Regions from separate parts of the Rhizobium sp. BK379 genome, predicted to be linked through region 1. Evidence: predicted binding sites of a transcription regulator. Region 1 holds the regulator's gene; each other region holds the start of a gene.
What was found. The regulator PhoB, encoded in region 1, activates phosphate uptake and scavenging genes when phosphate is short. The targets are predictions, from matches to a motif close to TGTCATNNANCTGTCAT.

Region 1 (6,577 bases):
GCAAGTTGGGGAAAACTACGAATTCGGATTCATCGGATTCCTGCGACTCTTGTCACAGAGTCAGGCTCACACTAGGTTAAAGTTCAATTACTAGACTGCATGCGGCGGAACTAGTCACCAAAATTGATCAGGCGTTTCTTGCTTCGGAGGCTTCCGAGGCAACGGTGAGGGATTCTGCCATCACCAACGCGAAAGGTGGAGACAGGGCATGAACTGGACAGACGAGCGTGTCGAAAAGCTCAAGAAGCTTTGGTCGGAGGGACTGAGTGCCAGCCAGATCGCTGCGCAACTTGGCGGAGTAAGTAGAAACGCTGTTATCGGCAAGGTTCACCGGCTCAGTCTTCCCGGCCGCGCCAAGGCCGGCGGCACCGCAACCACGGCGCGTGCGCCCAAGCGCAACACCTCTGCGCCCCGCGCCCCGAACTATGCATCTCGCATCGCCACCCGCACCGTGACGCGCCAGCAGGGCGCAACGATGCTGAAGGAAGAGATCGAGATCGAAACGGTCGAGGAAATGGAATACGTGCCGGCCAAAAACGTGGTCGTGCCTATTTCGCGCCGCCTCGGCCTGACGGAACTGACGGAGCGCACCTGCAAGTGGCCGGTCGGCGATCCGCTGAAGGACGATTTCTACTTCTGCGGCTGCGACTCCCCGGATTCATCGCCCTATTGCAACTACCACCAGCGTCTCGCCTATCAGCCGGTGAGCGAACGCCGCAAGGCTGTCCGGGTCGCCTGAGCAGCGATCTTCCAACAGACGCAATGTATCATCACCCCTCCTCGCCTCGCGCGGAGGGGTGATTTTTTAGCCGGCACAGGAACGCCGGAAAACGGTTCCTGACCACGATCTGCGGAAGGCCGATCTCTGCCTGCATCCACCTGCCTGACAATGCGAGCTTATGTGGCCAAGACCATCGATGCGTTTCAGCCCCATGCTGGCATGGACTGGTGGTCGTGGCGCTGTGGCGCGATTTTCTGATACAGATGCGGTATTCTCGTGGAGTAGCACGGCACACATAGTCGCTTGGGGGGTGCCAATGGAGATCGATATAAAGCGGATGACAATGGGGTTCGTCGGGGCGGGCACGATTACCGAGGCTGTCGTCACCGGATTGGGCAAGACAGCATTTGGCGACACACCCATCGCGCTGTCACCTCGTAACGCAGGCGTCGCCTCCCGGCTCGCGGCGGCAAACGGGAATGTGTCTATCGCTGTGGGCAACCAGGATGTTCTCGACCGTTCCGATCTCGTATTTTTGGCAGTGAGGCCGCAAATTGCCGAGGAGGTCATCCGCTCGCTTCGATTTCGGCCGGGCCACCATGTCATCAGCTTTGTCGCGGCTACGCCAATGGATCAACTGCTGGCGTGGATCGATCGGCCGGTTCGCCTGAGCCTGGCAATTCCACTTCCGTTCGTCGCCGATCTCCAGGGGGCGACTGCGATCTACCCTCCCGACGAGGTCTCCCACACCCTCTTTTCGGCGCTCGGAACGGCGATTCAGGTTGAAGACAAGCAGGAGTTCGAACTTCTCGCGGTGGCGAGCTGCCTGATGGCCAGCTATTTCGGCATCCTGGACGCGACGTCGACCTGGCTGCAGAGCAAGGGGCTCTCGGGAGCGGCTGGCGACGCCTACCTCCGTCAACTGTTTTCCGGCCTCGCCCATGCCGCCCGTTCAAAACCTGTCGCGAGTTTCGATGAACTCATCGGCGAGCATTCGACCAAGGGCGGATTGAACGAACAGGTGCTCGAAGACTTTCGTGCGTTTGGCGGCACTGCGGCTCTGCAAAAGGCTCTTGATCGAATTCTTGTGCGCATTCGTCTGTAAAAAGCAGATCCTTTCGAGGTTCGCTTTCGGCGCCTCGCGTCGGTTTTCATAAGGAGCTAGGGGGGCCAGATAGACAAACGGGCCGCCCGGCAAGCGAGCGACCCGTCTGGACCTCCGATCACTCGGACTAAGCTTAAGCTTCCATGGAATATCCCGCGCCGCGCACGGTGCGGATGACATCCTGCATGTTGGAGAAATTCAGCGCCTTGCGCAGGCGGCCGACATGGACGTCGACGGTGCGCTCGTCCACGTAGATATCATGGCCCCAGACGCCGTCGAGAAGCTGCGAGCGGGAGAAGACGCGGCCCGGCGAGGACATGAGGAATTCCAGCAGGCGGAATTCGGTCGGGCCGAGGCGAACTTCACGGCTCTTGCGATGGACGCGGTGCGTTTCGCGATCGAGCTCGATATCACCACATTTCAGAACGGTGGAGAGCACCTCGGGACGGGCGCGTCGGAGCATCGCCTTGACGCGGGCGACGAGTTCCGGCGTGGAGAAGGGCTTGACGACATAGTCGTCCGCGCCGGTCGAAAGACCGCGAACGCGCTCGCTCTCTTCGCCGCGCGCCGTCAGCATGATGATCGGCAGGCGCTCGGTTTCCGGCCGCATGCGCAGCCGACGGCAGAGCTCGATGCCGGAAACGCCCGGCAGCATCCAGTCAAGGATGAGCAGGTCCGGCGTGCGCTCCTGAAGCCGGATTTCGGCTTCGTCGCCACGAAGGATCGTATCCACCTCGAAACCTTCGGCTTCAAGGTTGTAGCGGAGAAGCACGCTCAGCGCCTCTTCATCTTCAACAACTGCAACTCTTGGGATCATGCGTGTCAGTCTCCTAATGCATGATCCTTAAACCGGGGGTGATTTAAGCAAGGGACCATGCAAGACTCGGAATTGGCTGCGACCCTTGCGCGCCCCGACGGGGCGCGCACGCAATCGGCAGGTCCGGATTACTCCGTGACCGCACCAACGGTATTGGAGCTGTCGTCCTTCGGACGCTCGCCCTCCGGCTGGGCGCCGGTTGCCATATAGTAGATCGTCTCGGCGATGTTGGTCGCGTGGTCGCCGATGCGCTCGATGTTCTTGGCGCAGAAGAGAAGATGCGTGCAGCTCGTGATGTTGCGCGGATCTTCCATCATGTAGGTGAGGAGTTCGCGGAACAGCGAGGTGTACATCGCGTCGATCTCGTCGTCGCGCTCGCGGATGGACTTGGCCTTGTCGGCCGAGCGATTGGTGTAGACGTCGAGCACTTCCTTGAGCTGGACCAGCGCCAGTTCGGAGAGATGCTCGAGACCGCGGGCGAGCTTGCGCGGAACGCCGGTGCTCTGCACCGCGATAACGCGCTTTGCGGTGTTCTTGCCGAGATCGCCGACGCGCTCGAGGTCGGCGGCGATGCGGATCGAACCCATGATCTCGCGAAGGTCGGACGCCATCGGCTGGCGGCGGGCGATCGTGACGATCGCCTTGTCGTTGATCTCGCGTTCAGCGTGATCGAGGATCACGTCGTCGGAAATGACCTTCTGAGCGAGTGCGGTGTCACCGTTGACCAGCGCGCGAACTGCGTCGGCGCCCATCTGTTCGGCAAGACCACCCATCTCGGAAATGCGCCGGGACAGGAACTTCAGATCGTCGTCATAGGCGGAAAAAATATGTGTCGATGCCATGGGGCTTTGTCCTCGAAAATCGGGAAGGCTTCACATTGCCAAAATCAGCCAAACCGGCCCATGATATAGTCCTGGGTGCGCGGATCGTCCGGATTGGTGAACATCTTGTCAGTATCGTTTTCCTCGACCAGGTTGCCGAGGTGGAACATGGCCGTACGCTGTGATACGCGCGCGGCCTGCTGCATGGAATGCGTCACAATGACGATCGTGTAGTTTTCACGCAGCTCGTGGATCAGCTCTTCGACCTTTGCAGTCGCGATCGGGTCGAGCGCCGAGCAGGGTTCGTCCATCAGGATGACTTCCGGGCTGACCGCAACGGCGCGTGCGATGCACAGACGCTGCTGCTGACCACCGGAAAGGCCGGTGCCGGATTCATGCACGCGGTCCTTGACCTCGTTCCAGAGGCCGGCGCGCTGCAGGCTGGTCTCGACGATCTGGTCGAGGTCGGCCTTGGACTTTGCCAGACCGTGAATGCGCGGGCCGTAGGAGACGTTTTCATAGATCGTCTTCGGGAACGGGTTCGGCTTCTGGAACACCATGCCGACGCGGGCGCGCAGTTCGACGACGTCGATATCGGGATCGTAGATATCATCCGTGTCGAGCGTGATCTTGCCGGTGACGCGGCAGCCGTCGATCGTGTCGTTCATGCGGTTCAGCGAACGCAGGAAGGTGGACTTGCCGCAGCCCGAGGGGCCGATCAGCGCGGTCACGGTGTTTTCGCGGATGTTCAGATTGACATCGAAAAGCGCACGCTTCTCGCCGTAATAAACGGAGACATCCTGACCGATCATCTTATACGGAACGTTGCTCATTTTCTGGTCCAGCGCCTTCTCGACTGCGGCTTCCGTCAACATGTTCATGATCTTTACTCCGTTTACCAGCGGCGCTCAAAGCGACGACGCAAGAGGATAGCTCCGATGTTCATGACGATCAGGAACAGGAGCAGGACGATGATGGCACCCGAGGTTCTTTCCACGAATGCGCGCTCGGCTTCGTTGGCCCACATGTAGACCTGAACCGGAAGTGCCGTGGAGGGATCGAGCGGAGTGGCCGGCGCCTGGGCGACGAAGGCGACCATGCCGATCAGGAGCAGCGGCGCAGTTTCGCCGAGTGCGTGGGCAAGGCCGATGATCGTGCCGGTCAGGATGCCGGGCATTGCAAGCGGCAGCACATGGTGGAACACCATCTGCATCTTCGAGGCGCCAAGGCCGAGGGCTGCCGAGCGGATCGACGGCGGTACGGCGCGCAGCGCCGCACGCGTCGCGATGATGATCGTTGGAAGCGTCATCAGGGTCAGCACCAGGCCCCCGACGAGCGATGCCGAACGCGGCAGGCCGGCGAAGTTGATGAAGACCGACAGGCCGAGCAGACCGTAGACGATCGACGGAACGGCGGCGAGGTTGTTGATGTTGACCTCGATCAGATCCGTCAGCTTGTTCTTCGGCGCGAATTCCTCGAGGTAGATCGAGGCTGCGACGCCGATCGGCAGCGAAAGGGCAAGCACGATGAGCATCAGGTAGAGCGAGCCGATGAGGGCGACGCCGAGACCTGCGGCTTCCGGACGGCTGGAATTGCCGTTGACGAAGAGGCCGGTGTTGAACGTCTTGTGTAGAGCACCGCTCGCCTTCAGCTCGTTCATCCAGGCAACCTGCTTGTCGTTGACCTTGCGGTTCTTCTCATCGACCGAAAGATTGATCTGGCCTTTGTTGGCGCTGTCGATATTGGCATCTGCAAGCACCGTGACATTGACGGTCTTGCCGATGATCGACGGGTCGGCAACGACCATGTCACGCAACTGGATCGGCGCGCCCTTGGACAGCATGGCGGACGCGTCGCGCACGTCAGGACGGCTCGACGCATTAATGCCGAGCTGCTTGACGATCGCGTCACGCAGCAGAACCGGATAGTTGGCAGCGACCAGCACCGAGGGGTCGGTTGCACGCTTGTTGTCCGGGTCGAGCGTCTTCTCGGCGAACTCGATCGGCAGCGTGATCGACGTCTGCTGGAAGGCCGTATAGCCGTTGCTGATGACCGTCCAGAGCAGGATGAAGAGGAAGATGAGGCCGAACGCTATGGCTGCGATGCCATAGGCCTGGAACCGGCGCTCGGCGGCATAGCGACGCTTGATGCCGATATCGCGACGCGGGGGCGCCTTGGAAACGGTGACGCCGCTGACGGGGGAAACAATATTCGTCATTCGTACTGCTCCCGGTATTTGCGCACGATGTAGAGCGCGTAAATGTTGAGGCAAAGCGTGATGCAGAACAGCGTGATGCCAAGTGCGAAGGCGACCAGCGTCTGCGGCGAGGTGAACTCAAGGTCGCCGGTCAGCTGGTTGACGATCTTGACGGTCACGGTCGTCATCGGCTCGAAGGGATTGATCTGGATACGGGCGGCGACGCCGGCGGCCAGAACCACGATCATGGTTTCGCCGATGGCACGGGAAGCCGTCATCAGCAGCGCGCCGACGATACCGGGAAGAGCTGCGGGCAGGACGACCTTCTTGATGGTTTCGGAGCGCGTGGCGCCGAGGCCGAGCGAACCGTCGCGCAAGGCACGCGGAACGGCGGTGATAATGTCATCCGACAGCGAGGAAACGTAAGGGATCAGCATGATGCCCATGACGATGCCGGCGGTGATGACGCTCTGCGCCTGGATGAAGTTCGTATAGTTACCGGTCAGGAGACCGCTGATCTGCGACGAGAAATCACGCAGAAACGGCCCGACGGTGACGAGCGCGAAGAAGCCGTAGACGATGGTCGGAATGCCGGCGAGCACTTCGAGAAGTGGCTTGGCGATCGAGCGGATCTTCGGAGAGGCGTATTCGGCCATATAGATGGCGGCAAAGAGGCCAACCGGCACGGCGACCAGCATGGCGACCAGGCCGATATAGAGCGTGCCGAGCAGGAGCGGGATAAGCCCGAACTGGCCGAAGGAGGAGCTGCCCGCACCGGCAAAGCGCGGATCCCAGACCGTTCCGAAGAAGAAGTCGACGAAGGGAACGACGGAGAAGAAACGGGCCGCTTCTGACAGCATCGAGAGAACGATGCCGATCGTCGTCAGAATGGCGATGGAGGATGCAACGAGCAGCG
Region 2 (6,577 bases), 490 kb from region 1:
CCTATGCCGATCGCGACCGATCCGGACAACGCGACTACGACGCTTCAATCCTTTCCTGGATCGAGTTTCTCGGCCGTCTGAAGACGACCGGCATGCCGATCCGCGACATGCTGCTTTATGCAAAGCTTGCCGGTAGCGGGAAAGCCACTTTCAGCGAGCGTCGCGAGATGCTCAAAAAGCATCGTGAGCATGTGCGGGCCCATGTGGCCGATCTCGAATCCTGCCTTCGCGTCCTCGACGGCAAAATCGCTTCCTATGAGGAGGCGGAAGAAAGGATGAGAGATGACAAACGGAAGATTGCAGACACGCCGGCTCGGGCAAGGACTTGAGGTCGGGTCGATCGGCCTCGGCTGCATGGGCATGAACTGGGCCTATGGCGCAACGGCGGACGATAGAGGTGAGGCGATCGCCACGATCCATCATGCGCTTGAGCGCGGCGTCACCCTGCTCGATACGGCTGATACCTATGGTCCGCACACCAACGAAGAACTCGTTGGGCAAGCGATCAAGGACCGGCGTGACCAGGTGGTACTGGCAACCAAGTTCGGCATCGTACGAGCAGCTGGAGCGATGCCCGGCGTCAGCGCCCAGTCGGCCAACGGACGGCCAGACTATGCAAAGGCATCCTGCGAAGGGTCTTTGCGCCGGCTCGGCGTCGACCATATCGATCTCTATTATCTCCACCGTGTCGATCCCGATACACCGATCGAAGAGACGGTGGGCGCGATGAAGGAACTCGTCGAAGCCGGCAAGGTCCGACATATCGGCCTGTCGGAAGCCAGCGCCGAGACGATCCGCAGGGCGCATGCCGTGCATCCCATTACTGCCGTTCAAAGCGAATATTCGCTCTGGTCGCGCGAGCCGGAAGACGGCGTGCTGCAGACGCTTCGGGAACTCGGGATCGGGCTTGTCGCCTATTCGCCGCTCGGACGCGGTTTCCTGTCCGGAGCGATCAAGTCTGTCGACGAACTCGCGCCCGACGACTACAGGCGCAGCTCGCCGCGGTTCATGGGTGAGAACTTGCAGCGGAACCTTGAACTGGTCGCGGTGGTCGAAGAGATTGCGCGCCGCAGGGGCGCAACACCCGCGCAGCTAGCGCTCGCCTGGGTGATGGCTCAGGGCGAAGATATCGTGCCTATTCCCGGCACGCGCCGCCGCACGCGGCTCGACGAAAATCTTGGAGCGGCTGCCGTTGACCTGACGCAGCAGGATCTCGAGGAAATCGCCGGCGCCCTGCCCCGCGCTGTCGGAGATCGCTACAGCGAGGTCGGCATGCGCGCGCTCAACGGATAGGACATCCGAAAGCAAGAAGTCTTCTCCCCAATGTCTGGGGAGAAGACAACGTTATCGTGACGATCAGCGCGTCAGGTCGAGCGATGCCGTCAGGTTGCCCATCGGCGGCTCGTTGTTCAGCGCCAGCGCCCTGTCGCGGGCAAGCAGGCCCGGAAGCACCGGCAGGTCGTAACGGGCCGTGATCAGGCGCAGGATCGAGGTCGTGTCATATTGCGTATGATCGACCATGCCGCGCTTGGCATAGGGCGAGATGATGAAGGCCGGAATGCGATTGCCCGGGCCCCAGCGGTCGGCCTTCGGCGGAGCGACGTGATCCCAGAAGCCACCGTTTTCGTCATAGGTGACGATGACGAGCATATGACCCCATTGCGGGCTCTTTTCGAGATGGGAGACGAGATCGGCGAGGTGCTGGTCGCCGCTCGAGACATCGGCGTAGCCACCATGTTCGTTGAGGTTGCCCTGCGGCTTGTAGAAGGAAACGGCCGGCAGTTTGCCGTCGTCGATATCCTTGATGAAGCCTTCGCCGCCGAGGCCGCCGTCCTTCAGATGCTCGGCGCGGGCGGGCGTGCCCGGCGCGAAATTGGCAAAGTAGTTGAAGGGCTGGTGATGGAACTGGAAGTTCGGCACCGGCGTGGCGTTCTTGCCATCGAGGGCTGCCTGCCATGCGCCACTATACCATGCCCAGGTGACGCCTTTCAGCGACAGGAGATCGCCGATGGTGATCTCGTGCTGCGGCGGCAAGGTGTTGGGCTGCGAGGGATCGGCATAGGCGGCATCGCCATCCTTGGCCGGAGCATTGGCGCTCGGCTGGTAGGGCGGCTGCATAGTGTTGACGGCATAGAAATCCGGCGTGAGATTGCCGTCGGAGACGAATTTCGGGGCACCGTCGAGCGCGGATTTTGGTGCATTCTCGGCAACGGTCAGCGAAATGCCGTCGGCATCGACCTTGGCGATCGTGGGCTTGGCGGGGCTCTTGTCGGCATCCGCATAATAGGGTGCGCAGGCGCAGATCAGCTGGAAGTGGTTGAAGAAGGAGCCGCCGAAGCCGCCCTGGAAGAAGTTGTCGGCGAGGACGTATTTCTTGGCGACCTGCCACATCGGCAGGATCGAGCCGTCATAGTGGCCCATGACGAGGCTGCCGGAATCAGCCCATGCGACGAACTTGTCGTTCTTGCCGCCATCGATCTGCATCTGCTCCTCGTAGAAGCGGTGCCAGAGGTCGCGGGTGATGACATTGGTCGATTGAGCAAAGCCCTTGGGATCGTCGATCGAGAAGACGGCATTGGCGAGGTGAGCGGACTGGGCCTCGGTGACGGCGGGTGTCACACCCTTGGCGGTGAGACCGCCCCAGGAAGGCGGCAGTTCGGAAAGCGGCGCGCCATCGCGATCGAGCTGGCGTGCCTGGCTTTCGCTTGCATTGGCGAGGCCGTTGGCACCCGGAAAGCTGCCATAGAGGTTATCGAAACTGCGGTTTTCAGCGTAGATGACGACGATATTCTGGATCTTGTCCATGCCGGCGGGTGCTGCATGGGCGGCCGTGGCAAGCGCCAGCGGCAGCATGGCCGAGCCGGCCAGCGAGAGATTGCGGAGGAATTTCAGTCTGGTCATGGCGGGATACCTCATGGCTAAGGGGGCGTGGCTAGAGGGGCGTCGGGCGGACGTGGAAAGACCCAGCGCAGGCGAGACGCTATTCCCGCCATCTATCAACTTTGTGACATCAGGCGGGTTGTTGCTGCGGCCGGTACGCGCGCGTCATCAATCTGTTGCAGTCAGGTTCGATCATGAGCATGCATTATGTTAACTCGTTGGAATCGCTGACATGGCGACAAAGATTATCTGGCTTCTGCGGTCCGGATTGGCGCTTGGTCTGGCGGCCAGCACGCTTGGTTTCAGCCTTATTCCCCTGCGGCAAAGCAGCGCGGCCGTCACTGGCGGCGTGCACCCCGGCCCGATGTCGCGGGCACAAGCCTATGCCCGCGCCGAGGCGCTGACGGAACTCGGCCGCAAGATGTTCTTCGATTCCTCGCTTTCGGCCTCCGGCATGCAGGCCTGCGCCTCCTGTCACGACCCGCATCATGGTTTCGCTCCTGATACCGCGAGACCGGTCGAAATGGGCGGGGCGCATCTGGACCGGCCGGGCCTGCGCGCCGTGCCGACCTTGCGCTACCTGCAGGCGGTCCCCTCCTTCACCGAGCATTTCTACGATTCCGAGGACGAAGGCGACGAGAGCGTCGACAATGGGCCGACGGGCGGCCTGACCTGGGACGGGCGCGTGGACCACGGCTATGACCAGGCGAAGATCCCGCTGCTTTCGCCTTTCGAAATGGGCAACAAGGACGAAAGCCAGGTCGTCGCCTCGCTCAGCAAGGCTGCCTATGCCAGTGATTTCAGGGAGATTTTCGGCCAGGATGTCTTCGGCAATGCCCGGGATGCCTTCCAAGGGGCAGTCGAGGCGCTCAGCACTTTCGAGCAGAGCGGCGCAGACTTCTATCCCTATTCCAGCCGCTATGACGCCTTTCTTGCCGGCAAGGGCACCCTGACGGCGCAAGAGCTTCACGGGCGCGAACTCTTCGAAGATCCGGCCAAGGGAAACTGTTCGAGCTGCCATCTGAGCGAGCCCGCCAACGACGGGGAGCCGCCGCAGTTTTCCGACTTCGGCTTCCTCGGTCTCGCGGTACCGCGTAACATGGCAATCCCGGCCAATGCCGATCCCAACTACCATGATCTCGGCCTTTGCGGCCCTCAGCGTACCGATTTCAAGGATCGGCCGGATTATTGCGGTCTGTTCCGCACGCCGACGCTACGCAATGTGGCACTGAAGAAAAGCTTCTTCCACAATGGCTATTTCCACTCGCTGCGCGACGTCGTCTCCTTCTATGCCACACGCGACAGCGATCCGGGCCGCTGGTATCCGAAGAACGCCGACGGCACGATCCGCAAATATGACGATATACCGGAGGCCTATTGGGGCAATCTCAATCAGGACCTGCCCTTCGGCCGCAAGCCCGGCGATCCGCCGGCACTGACGGAATCGGAAATCGACGATATCGTCGCTTTCCTCGGCACCCTGACCGATGCCGATCAGTTGTCCGGGCCAGCACAGCAGGCGGCGCATTGATCCAAAAGAAAAGGCCGGAGCAATGCCCCGGCCTTTGTTCACTGGTGCAGCAAGTAATCAGGCAACCGTGACCGGAACTTCGGTCGAGGTGCGCATGGCGTGGCTGTAGGGGCAGACGATGTGGGCCGCAGCTGCGAGCTTTTCGGCAGTTTCGCGGTCGACACCCGGGATGTTGACGGTCAGGGCCACTTCGATGCCGAAGCCGCCGCCATCTTCACGCGGGCCGATGCCGACGGTTGCGGAGACGGTGGTTTCCTCGGGAATCTTGACCTTTTCCTTGCCGGCCACAAATTTCAAAGCACCGAGGAAGCAGGCGGAATAACCGGCCGCAAAGAGCTGTTCGGGATTGGTGCCGGTTGCGCCGTCGCCGCCGAGTTCCTTCGGCACGGTCAGCGTGACGTCGAGAACGCCGTTTTCGGAAACGGCGCGGCCTGCGCGGCCACCGGTGGCGGAAGCTTTGGTCGTGTAGAGAATAGGCATGACAATCTCCTTTGGTTGGCCCCGTTCGTTCGGGTTGAGTTTTTAATAACGCCCAATTAAATTGTACGCAAGTGAATTTTGCAAATTGCATTCGGAATTTGAAAAGAGGACAATGGGACCTCTGAGGATGACAGCGATGAAAGCGAGAACGGCGAAAGTGATGGAAATACCGGAAGAGGAAAAGCGGCTGGAGAAGCAGCTCTGTTTCGCGGTTTACGCGACGGCGCATGCCTTTACCCGCGCCTACAAGCCCATACTCGACAAGGTGGGCCTGACCTATCCGCAATATCTCGTCATGCTGGTTCTATGGGAAAAAGCCGAACTGCCGGTCAAGACGATCGGCGAGCAGCTCGATCTCGATTCCGGCACGCTCTCCCCTCTCCTCAAGCGGCTGGAGCAGAACGGTCTCATCAAGCGCACCCGCGATTCCCGCGACGAGCGACAGGTCATCGTGTCGCTGACGCCGAAAGGTCAGTCGATGAGGGGCGAGGTCAATACGATCATGTCGTCGATCGGCGAAGCGATCGGCTGCACGCTGGAGGAAATGGCGGTCATGCGCGACATGCTGACCCGGCTGCGCGGAAATCTCAACGCAAGCATATAGGCCGAGGCCAAGCACGGCCTGAAAGACGATGCCCGCGCCACCTCGGCGCGGGCAATTTGCATTATTCCGCTGCCTGATAGGCCTGCGGGCGAAGCGTGGCGCTCTTCGGACCGACAGCGGCAAGCAAGGTGATCAGGATCGCCAGCAGCGCCACGAAGACGATGCCGCCGACATAGGGATCCCAGCCGAAGTGCGGGGCTGCGGCGAAGATGGCGGAAGCGGCCGCAAGCACGATGCCGCCGCCGATCTGGAAGGAAGCGAAGAGCAGGCCGGAGGCAAGGCCGGACTTGTCTTCCTCGACGTCAGACAGTGCTGCAACCTGGATTGCCGGATAGGTCATGGCATAACCGACGCCCAGCGGGATCTGGTTCAAGGCAACCAGGATGATCGGATCGATGTGGCCGACCAGAGCAACCCAGAGGATATAGCTCGTCGCCTGCAGCCCGACGCCAACCGCCATCAGGCCCGTCGTGCCGCGGTTCTGCGCGACAGTGGCAAAACGCGGTGCAAGGAACATCACGCAGACACCGCCGAAGGCGAAGCAGAAGCCGGTGGCAAAGGCCGACCAGCCGATCACATCCTGATAGTAGAGCGTGGCGATGAACTGGAAGCCGACATAGGCGCCCTGGAACAAAGCGGCGATGGCATTGGCGTGGCTGAGCTTTGCCCGGCGGAAGATATGCAGCGGCACCATGGGATCGGCATGGCGCGATTCGACGATCAGGAAGAGTGCGATCAGCACCACGGAAGCAACGAGCGAACCCCAGGTGAAGAAGTCATTCCAGCCGGCTGCGGCAGCGTTGGTAATGCCAAAGACGAAGAGCAGCAGGCCGGGGGTGATCGTCAAGGCGCCCGCCCAGTCGAAATGCTTGCGTCCCTCGCCGCGCGGCGCATCCGGAGGCAGGACAAAGGGAGCGATCGCCAGCGTGAGGATCGCGACCGGAGCGCCCATGACGAGCGTTGCCCGCCAGCTCACGAGGGTGGCGGCACCGCCGAGCACCATACCGAGCACAAAGCCGGTGGCACCCGTCGAGGCGAAGACGCCGAGCGCCTTGGCCCGCTTCTCGCCCTCGCCGAAGACG
Region 3 (6,577 bases), on a different contig from region 1:
ATTATGCCGGCTCCCTCGTATTCCCGCCTGACGCCAGCCTTTGGGGCTGAAGATAATAGGCGATGATGACAAGGGCGAGCCCGAAGGCCGCGACACAGGCCATGACATAAAAGCTGTCGAGGCCGAGCGCGGAATAGATGTAGCCTGAGGCGATCGTCATCAGGCCGGAGGCCATGCCGATATAGAAGAAATAGGCACCCTGGGCCGAGGCTTCCTGCGTCTCCTGTACCGTCGCAACGATGCGCCGCTGCACGCCGGTATGCACGAAGGCATAGGTAAAACCGTGCAGGCATTGCAGCATGAAGAAGCCGATGAAGCTCGTTTCCATCGGGAAGAACACCCAGCGGCAGATGCTGACGGCGCAGCCGAAGCGGATCAGCGTCCAGGCATTGAAGCGACGGTTGAGCCGCCGCGACAGGAAGAACACCGTCACCTCGGAGGCGACGCCGGCGCTCCAGAGCAGGCCGACCGCTGTGCCCGAAAAACCGAGCTGGTGCCAATAGATCGAGGAGAAGGCGTTGAGCAGCGCATGGCTTGCCTGCTGTATGGAAACGCCGAGCAGCAGAAGCAGCAGATGCGGCTCGCGCAGGCCGCTGCCCGTCGTCGCCGGGAGATTGATCGGCTGGCCGCGCCGCCGTGTCGGCCCGATGCGCGGACAGAAAACCGCCATGACGATTGTCAGCGTGAAGCCGAAGATCATCACCGGCAGCACCATGGCGCCGCCCCATTTGCCGACCAGTTCGCCGCCGATCAAAGTGGAAACAATGAAGGCAACCGAGCCCCAGACGCGCATGGAGCCATAATCGAGCCCCCAGCGGCGCACCCCCGAAATGACAATCGATTCGACGACCGGCACATAAGGAGCGAAGGTCGCGCCCTGCAGCGCAAAGACGATCAGCACCGGCCAAAAATTCGTGGTCCAGTAAAGCGCTATGGCGGTCAGCAGCGAGAGGATGCCCGACCAAAGGAGCACATGCGCCCTCTCCTGCATGCGGTCGGCAAAGACCGCCACGATCGGGGCCACGAGAACGCGCACCACCATGGGTACGGCCAGAATCGTGCCGATCTGGTGGTCACTGAACTGGTGGTCTGCAAGCCAGACGGGGAAGAAGGGCAGAACGATGCCGTTGACCAGCAGCGGCGCGCTGTAGCACAGCGCGCTAAGCTGCCGGAAGCGCGGCGGCGCTCCCTCACCCGTCGAGGGATTTTGTGCGGGAATCATGATGGACCTGAAGGAAACTGACCGTTGCCTAACACATCCAATCCGACACGACTATGGCGAGAAATAGCCCGCCTGTAACGTTTCGGACATAACTCGAAACGATTTAAAAAATTAATTGGGCCTGTCGCCTGACGGCAACGGCTAAATTCATGATGCACCGGCCAGGCCGGTGCGGTACGCACACATTATTCAGGCAGCCTGCGGGGCGAGATCGCCCTCTTCAAGCAATTCGACAGAGGTCAGGGCCGGCACGTTGCTGGTCAGCGCACGCCAGGTAATGAGTTCGAACCGGCCGTCCTCATGCTCGACGATTGCCGTGCAGCTTTCGACCCAGTCGCCGGTGTTGATGTAACGGACACCGTCCATATCCTCGATCACGGCGTGATGGATATGGCCGCAGATGACGCCATCGGCACCGCTCTTGCGGGCTTCTTCGGCAACCACGCGCTGGAATTCGCCGATGAAGTTGACGGCATGTTTCACCTGCAGCTTTGCCCAGGCCGAAAACGACCAATAGGGCATGCCGAGGCGGCGGCGCACGGCAGCCAGCACGATATTGATGCGGATCGCCATATCGTAGGCCCAATCGCCGAGATAGGCGAGCAGCCGGGCATTGCGTACGACTACGTCGAATTCATCGCCGTGCAGGATCAGATACTTCTTGCCGTCGGCGCCGTCGTGGATGATGCGGTCGACGACTTCGATGCCGCCGAAATGCGTGCCCGGAAAGGCGCGCAGGAATTCGTCGTGATTGCCGGGAATATAGACGACGCGCGTACCCTTGCGTGCCTTGCGCAAGAGTTTTTGGACGACGTCATTGCAGACCTGCGGCCAGTACCAGCTGCGCTTCAGGCGCCAGCCGTCGATGATATCGCCAACGAGGTAGATCGTGTCTGCCTCATGGTATTTCAGGAAATCCAACAGGAAATCCGCCTTGGCGGCCTTCGAGCCGAGATGCACATCGGAAATGAAGAGGGTGCGGAAGCGCCGGGGTTCCATCATGTCTGTCACAAGCCTTTCCGCTCGTGTCCCATCGTTCTTCGTCTGGTCTTCCAAAATCAGACTCGTGTATCAGGAAGATGACAAACCGCAGGAAAGCCCTGCAAAGCCGCTCAATCCACCGATAAGAGCCCTTCCCGGTCGGACTGCCGCAGCTGACCGGGAAAACTCCGATGTCAGCTCCCCGTTACCATCAGATCAAAAAGTTCCACTGCGCTTATTTCCGTACTGTTCCCACGGGTCGATTGATGTATGGAGGAAGCTTCAAAAGACTTCGAACAACGCTGGAGGCGGCGATGGATCACCACGAAAAATCCAAATCGGAAAAGAATTTGACGGGCGGCAGCCTCGACGAGCAGGCGCTTTTCTTCCACCGCTATCCGCGCCCCGGCAAGCTCGAAATCCAGGCGACCAAGCCGCTCGGCAACCAGCGCGACCTGGCGCTTGCCTATTCTCCCGGTGTCGCCGCTCCCTGCCTCGCCATCCGTGACAATCCGGAGCAGGCGGCCGATTATACGTCCCGCGCCAATCTCGTCGCCGTCATCTCCAACGGCACCGCCGTGCTCGGCCTCGGCAATATCGGCCCGCTTGCCTCCAAGCCGGTCATGGAAGGCAAGGCCGTCCTCTTCAAGAAATTCGCCGGCATCGACGTCTTCGATATCGAAGTGGATGCGGCAGATGTCGACCAGATGGTTTCCACCGTCGCCTCGCTGGAGCCGACCTTTGGCGGCATCAACCTCGAGGATATCAAGGCGCCGGAATGCTTCCGCATCGAGAAGCAGCTGCGCGAGAAGATGAAGATCCCGGTCTTCCATGACGACCAGCATGGCACCGCGATCATCGTCGCAGCCGCCATCCTCAACGGCCTCGAACTCGCCGGCAAGAAGATCGATGAGGTGAAGATCGTCGCCTCCGGCGCCGGTGCCGCCGCCCTTGCCTGTCTCAACCTGCTGGTGACACTCGGCGCCAAACGCGAAAACATCTGGGTCCACGATCTCGAAGGCCTCGTCTATGAAGGCCGCGTCGAGCTGATGGACGAGTGGAAGGCGATCTACGCTCAGAAGAGCGACACGCGCACGCTTGCCGAAAATATCGGCGGCGCCGACGTTTTCCTCGGCCTGTCAGCCGCTGGCGTGCTGAAGCCGGAACTCCTGGCGCAGATGGCCGAAAAGCCGCTCATCATGGCGCTTGCCAATCCGACGCCAGAGATCATGCCGGATCTTGCCCGCGCCGCCCGCCCCGATGCGATGATCTGCACCGGCCGCTCCGACTTTCCGAACCAGGTCAATAACGTTCTCTGCTTCCCCTATATTTTCAGGGGTGCTCTGGACTGTGGCGCCGAGACGATCAACGAGGAAATGAAGATGGCGGCAGTGCGCGCGATCGCGGCCCTCGCCCGCGAGGAGCCATCGGACGTTGCGGCCCGCGCCTATTCCGGCGAAACCCCGGTCTTCGGGCCCGACTACCTCATCCCCTCGCCCTTCGATCCGCGCCTGATCCTGCGCATCGCGCCTGCCGTTGCCAAGGCTGCGGCCGAAAGCGGCGTAGCGCGCCGCCCGATCACGGATTTCGACGCCTATCTCGACCAGCTGAACCGCTTCGTCTTCCGCTCCGGCTTCGTCATGAAGCCGATCTTCACGGCGGCCAAGGTGGCGGAGCGCAAGCGCGTCATCTTCTCCGAAGGCGAAGACGAACGCGTGCTGCGCGCGGCCCAGGTGCTGCTTGAAGAAGGCATCGCCGAACCGATCATCATCGGCCGTCCTCAAGTCATCGAAACGCGCCTGAAGCGTTACGGCCTGCGCATTCGCCCGCTGCAGGATTTCGATGTCATCAACCCCGAGGACGATCCGCGCTTCCGCGAATATGTCGATCTTTATCTGCAGCTCGTCGGGCGCCGCGGCGTCATCCCGGAAGCGGCCCGTACCATCGTGCGCACCAACACGACCGTCATCGGTGCCTTGGCGCTGAAGCGTGGCGAAGCCGATGCGCTGATCTGCGGCCTTGAAGGCCGTTATGAGAAGCATCTGCGTGACGTGCGCCAGATCATCGGCAAACGCCCGAACGTGCGCGATTTCTCCGCGCTCAGCCTGTTGATCTCGCAGCGCGGCGCGACCTTCTTCACAGACACCTATGTGACCTTCAACCCGACGGCTGAAGAAATCGCCGAGGCGGCGGTTCTGGCCGCCGAGGAAATCAAGCGCTTCGGCATTACGCCGCGTGCTGCCCTGGTCTCGCATTCGAACTTCGGCTCGCGCGAGTCTGAAAGCGCAAGCAAGATGCGCAACGCCTTGCAGCTGGTTCGCGAGGCGGCACCGGATCTCGAAGTCGACGGCGAAATGCATGGCGAAAGCGCGATCTCCGAGGAGCTGCGGCGCCGGGTCATGCCGCATACTACGCTGCATGGCGAAGCCAACCTGCTGGTCTTCCCGAACCTCGATGCGGCCAATATCACCCTCGGTGTCGTCAAATCGATGACCGACGGCCTGCATGTTGGCCCGATCCTGCTCGGCACGGCGATGCCGGCCCATATCCTGGCGCCGTCGGTCACCTCTCGCGGTGTGGTCAATATGGCAGCGCTTGCTGTCGTCGAGGCATCGCAGCCGGCGTAACTTGCGCTGCGGCCGTCTGTGAAACGACGGCCGCTGACATCAGGCACATCAGGCACGCCGTATCGAGCGGCGTCCCTGATCCGACAGTTCATCCGCGCGTTCGTTGCCTTCAATGCCGGAATGACCCTTGCACCAGACAATTGTTATCGATGGATTCCGGGATAGCTCGATGTCGAGCGCTTTCCAGAGCTTGGCATCCGATATCGCTCTGTTTCTGGCCCTGCCGTTCGGATTGCTTTTCTTCCAGCTATTGTTCCTCCAGATGGGGCGCCAGCTGTTGCAGCCTTCGACGGTGTAGACGGAATCGGACCAGATGATCGCGGCTTCGCCGGGTACCGCGCGGCTGACCCAGATTGTCGCCTCAAGCAACGCGGTCAGTTCCATCGTGTTGTTGGCGCCATTCTCCACGCCCCCGAAACCGGTGCCTATTTCCACCCCATCGCGATAGGCGATGAAGGCCCACCCGCCGTGCCCCGAGCGAGGCTCAAAACAACCGTCCACGAAGAGGTGCAGGCCGTGCCCGGTTTCCGGTATTCCTGCTGTCGCCTCGGTGAGGTGAGTTTCGTCGGAAATGCCTGTCATATCAGCTGTCTAGAGATCAATAGACTCCCCGCGTGATTGCAGGAGCGAAGGTATGCAAGCATTAGGCTTGCTGGATAAGATTGCAAAAATGCGCTAGGAATTACTGCGAGCTTATTAAGGGAAATACGTTAAGACAAAGCGCGGTGGATTGAAGCCGCAATTCACCGATAGATGCTTTTCTCATTCCGGGACGACGTCGTGAAGCGCCGAAACCTGTATCTTGTTTTCTTTCTGGCATTCGCGGTTCCGGCAGCAGCTGAGACCAACGCGATCTGCGAAGATCTGCGCGGACGCCTGGCCGATCTGCCGCAAACTTTCGGCAATAATGGTCCCGAGATGCGCCAATATGCAGGCGCGCTTGCCGAACAGAATCTGGAACTGCGCAAGGTGCGCGGCGATCTGCGCCGATATGGCTGCACCTCCGGCAGCATGGTCGTCCTCGGCGGTGAGAATGCGGGATTTTGCGAGGAGCTCGAGCAGGCGCAAGCAAAGATGGTCGACAATATCCGCTATCTGCAGGACCGCCGTAGCGAATTGCGCCAGTCCGGCGCCGATCCGGCCCGCGAAGGCCTGATGGCGGCCCTCGAAGACAATGGCTGCAACAGCGACAGCTTTACAGAATCCGCGCAAGGTGACGCTTATGCACCCGCTCCTTCCATCGAGGAGCAGGCAATGCGCGGCGATACCTTCATTCCACTCGGCGGCGGTGAGCGTTACGGCCTGCCGCGGGCCGAAATGCTTTCGCCCGTCAGCACCATCTGCGTGCGCACCTGCGATGGCGGCTTCTTCCCGATCAGCAACAATACCACTTCGGTCGATTTCGGCCGCGATGCCGCAACGTGCTCGAAAATGTGCCCCGGTGTGGAGACGGAACTCTATTACCGGGATATTTCCAGCACCGAAGCCTCGAACATGATCTCGACGGCGACAGGCGCGCCCTATGGCGCGATGAAGAACGCGTTCGCCTACAAGACCCGCGCGCCTGGCGAAAAATCCGCCTGCTCGTGCAATCTCAGTGCCTATTACGAGGAAATGCGCAAGAGCCAGACGGCCTCTGCTCCGGCGCCTGAGCCGAAAAGCTCCATCACCACGATCCACACCGAAGCCCCGAAAGCGGCGAGCGCCCCGCCTGCCCCGCAGGCGCAAGTACCGGATCGTCCCTATA

Region 2: FHT93_RS15650 (acid phosphatase) is a predicted target of PhoB. The motif match lies at 3,044-3,060, and genes of this name have one in related genera.
Region 3: FHT93_RS02650 (UDP-2,3-diacylglucosamine diphosphatase) is a predicted target of PhoB. The motif match lies at 2,291-2,307, and genes of this name have one in related genera.

The regions. Positions count from the first base shown of each region.
Region 1 covers NZ_JACIAD010000002.1:455,001-461,577, reverse strand. Annotated here, with positions in the region: gene FHT93_RS13265 (GcrA family cell cycle regulator) at 209-739, shown strand; gene FHT93_RS13260 (pyrroline-5-carboxylate reductase) at 1,038-1,826, shown strand; gene phoB (phosphate regulon transcriptional regulator PhoB) at 1,960-2,643, opposite strand; gene phoU (phosphate signaling complex protein PhoU) at 2,772-3,485, opposite strand; gene pstB (phosphate ABC transporter ATP-binding protein PstB) at 3,530-4,345, opposite strand; gene pstA (phosphate ABC transporter permease PstA) at 4,360-5,682, opposite strand; gene pstC (phosphate ABC transporter permease subunit PstC) at 5,679-6,577, opposite strand, start outside.
Region 2 covers NZ_JACIAD010000002.1:940,209-946,785, reverse strand. Annotated here, with positions in the region: gene FHT93_RS15660 (MerR family transcriptional regulator) at 1-329, shown strand, start outside; gene FHT93_RS15655 (aldo/keto reductase) at 298-1,293, shown strand; gene FHT93_RS15650 (acid phosphatase) at 1,357-2,901, opposite strand; gene FHT93_RS15645 (cytochrome c peroxidase) at 3,113-4,411, shown strand; gene FHT93_RS15640 (organic hydroperoxide resistance protein) at 4,469-4,891, opposite strand; gene FHT93_RS15635 (MarR family transcriptional regulator) at 5,019-5,495, shown strand; gene FHT93_RS15630 (MFS transporter) at 5,557-6,577, opposite strand, start outside.
Region 3 covers NZ_JACIAD010000001.1:513,998-520,574, forward strand. Annotated here, with positions in the region: gene dgcA (N-acetyl-D-Glu racemase DgcA) at 1-50, shown strand, start outside; gene FHT93_RS02645 (MFS transporter) at 2-1,222, opposite strand; gene FHT93_RS02650 (UDP-2,3-diacylglucosamine diphosphatase) at 1,412-2,224, opposite strand; gene FHT93_RS02655 (NADP-dependent malic enzyme) at 2,518-4,830, shown strand; gene FHT93_RS02660 (ribonuclease H) at 4,879-5,412, opposite strand; gene FHT93_RS02665 (DUF2865 domain-containing protein) at 5,611-6,577, shown strand, end outside.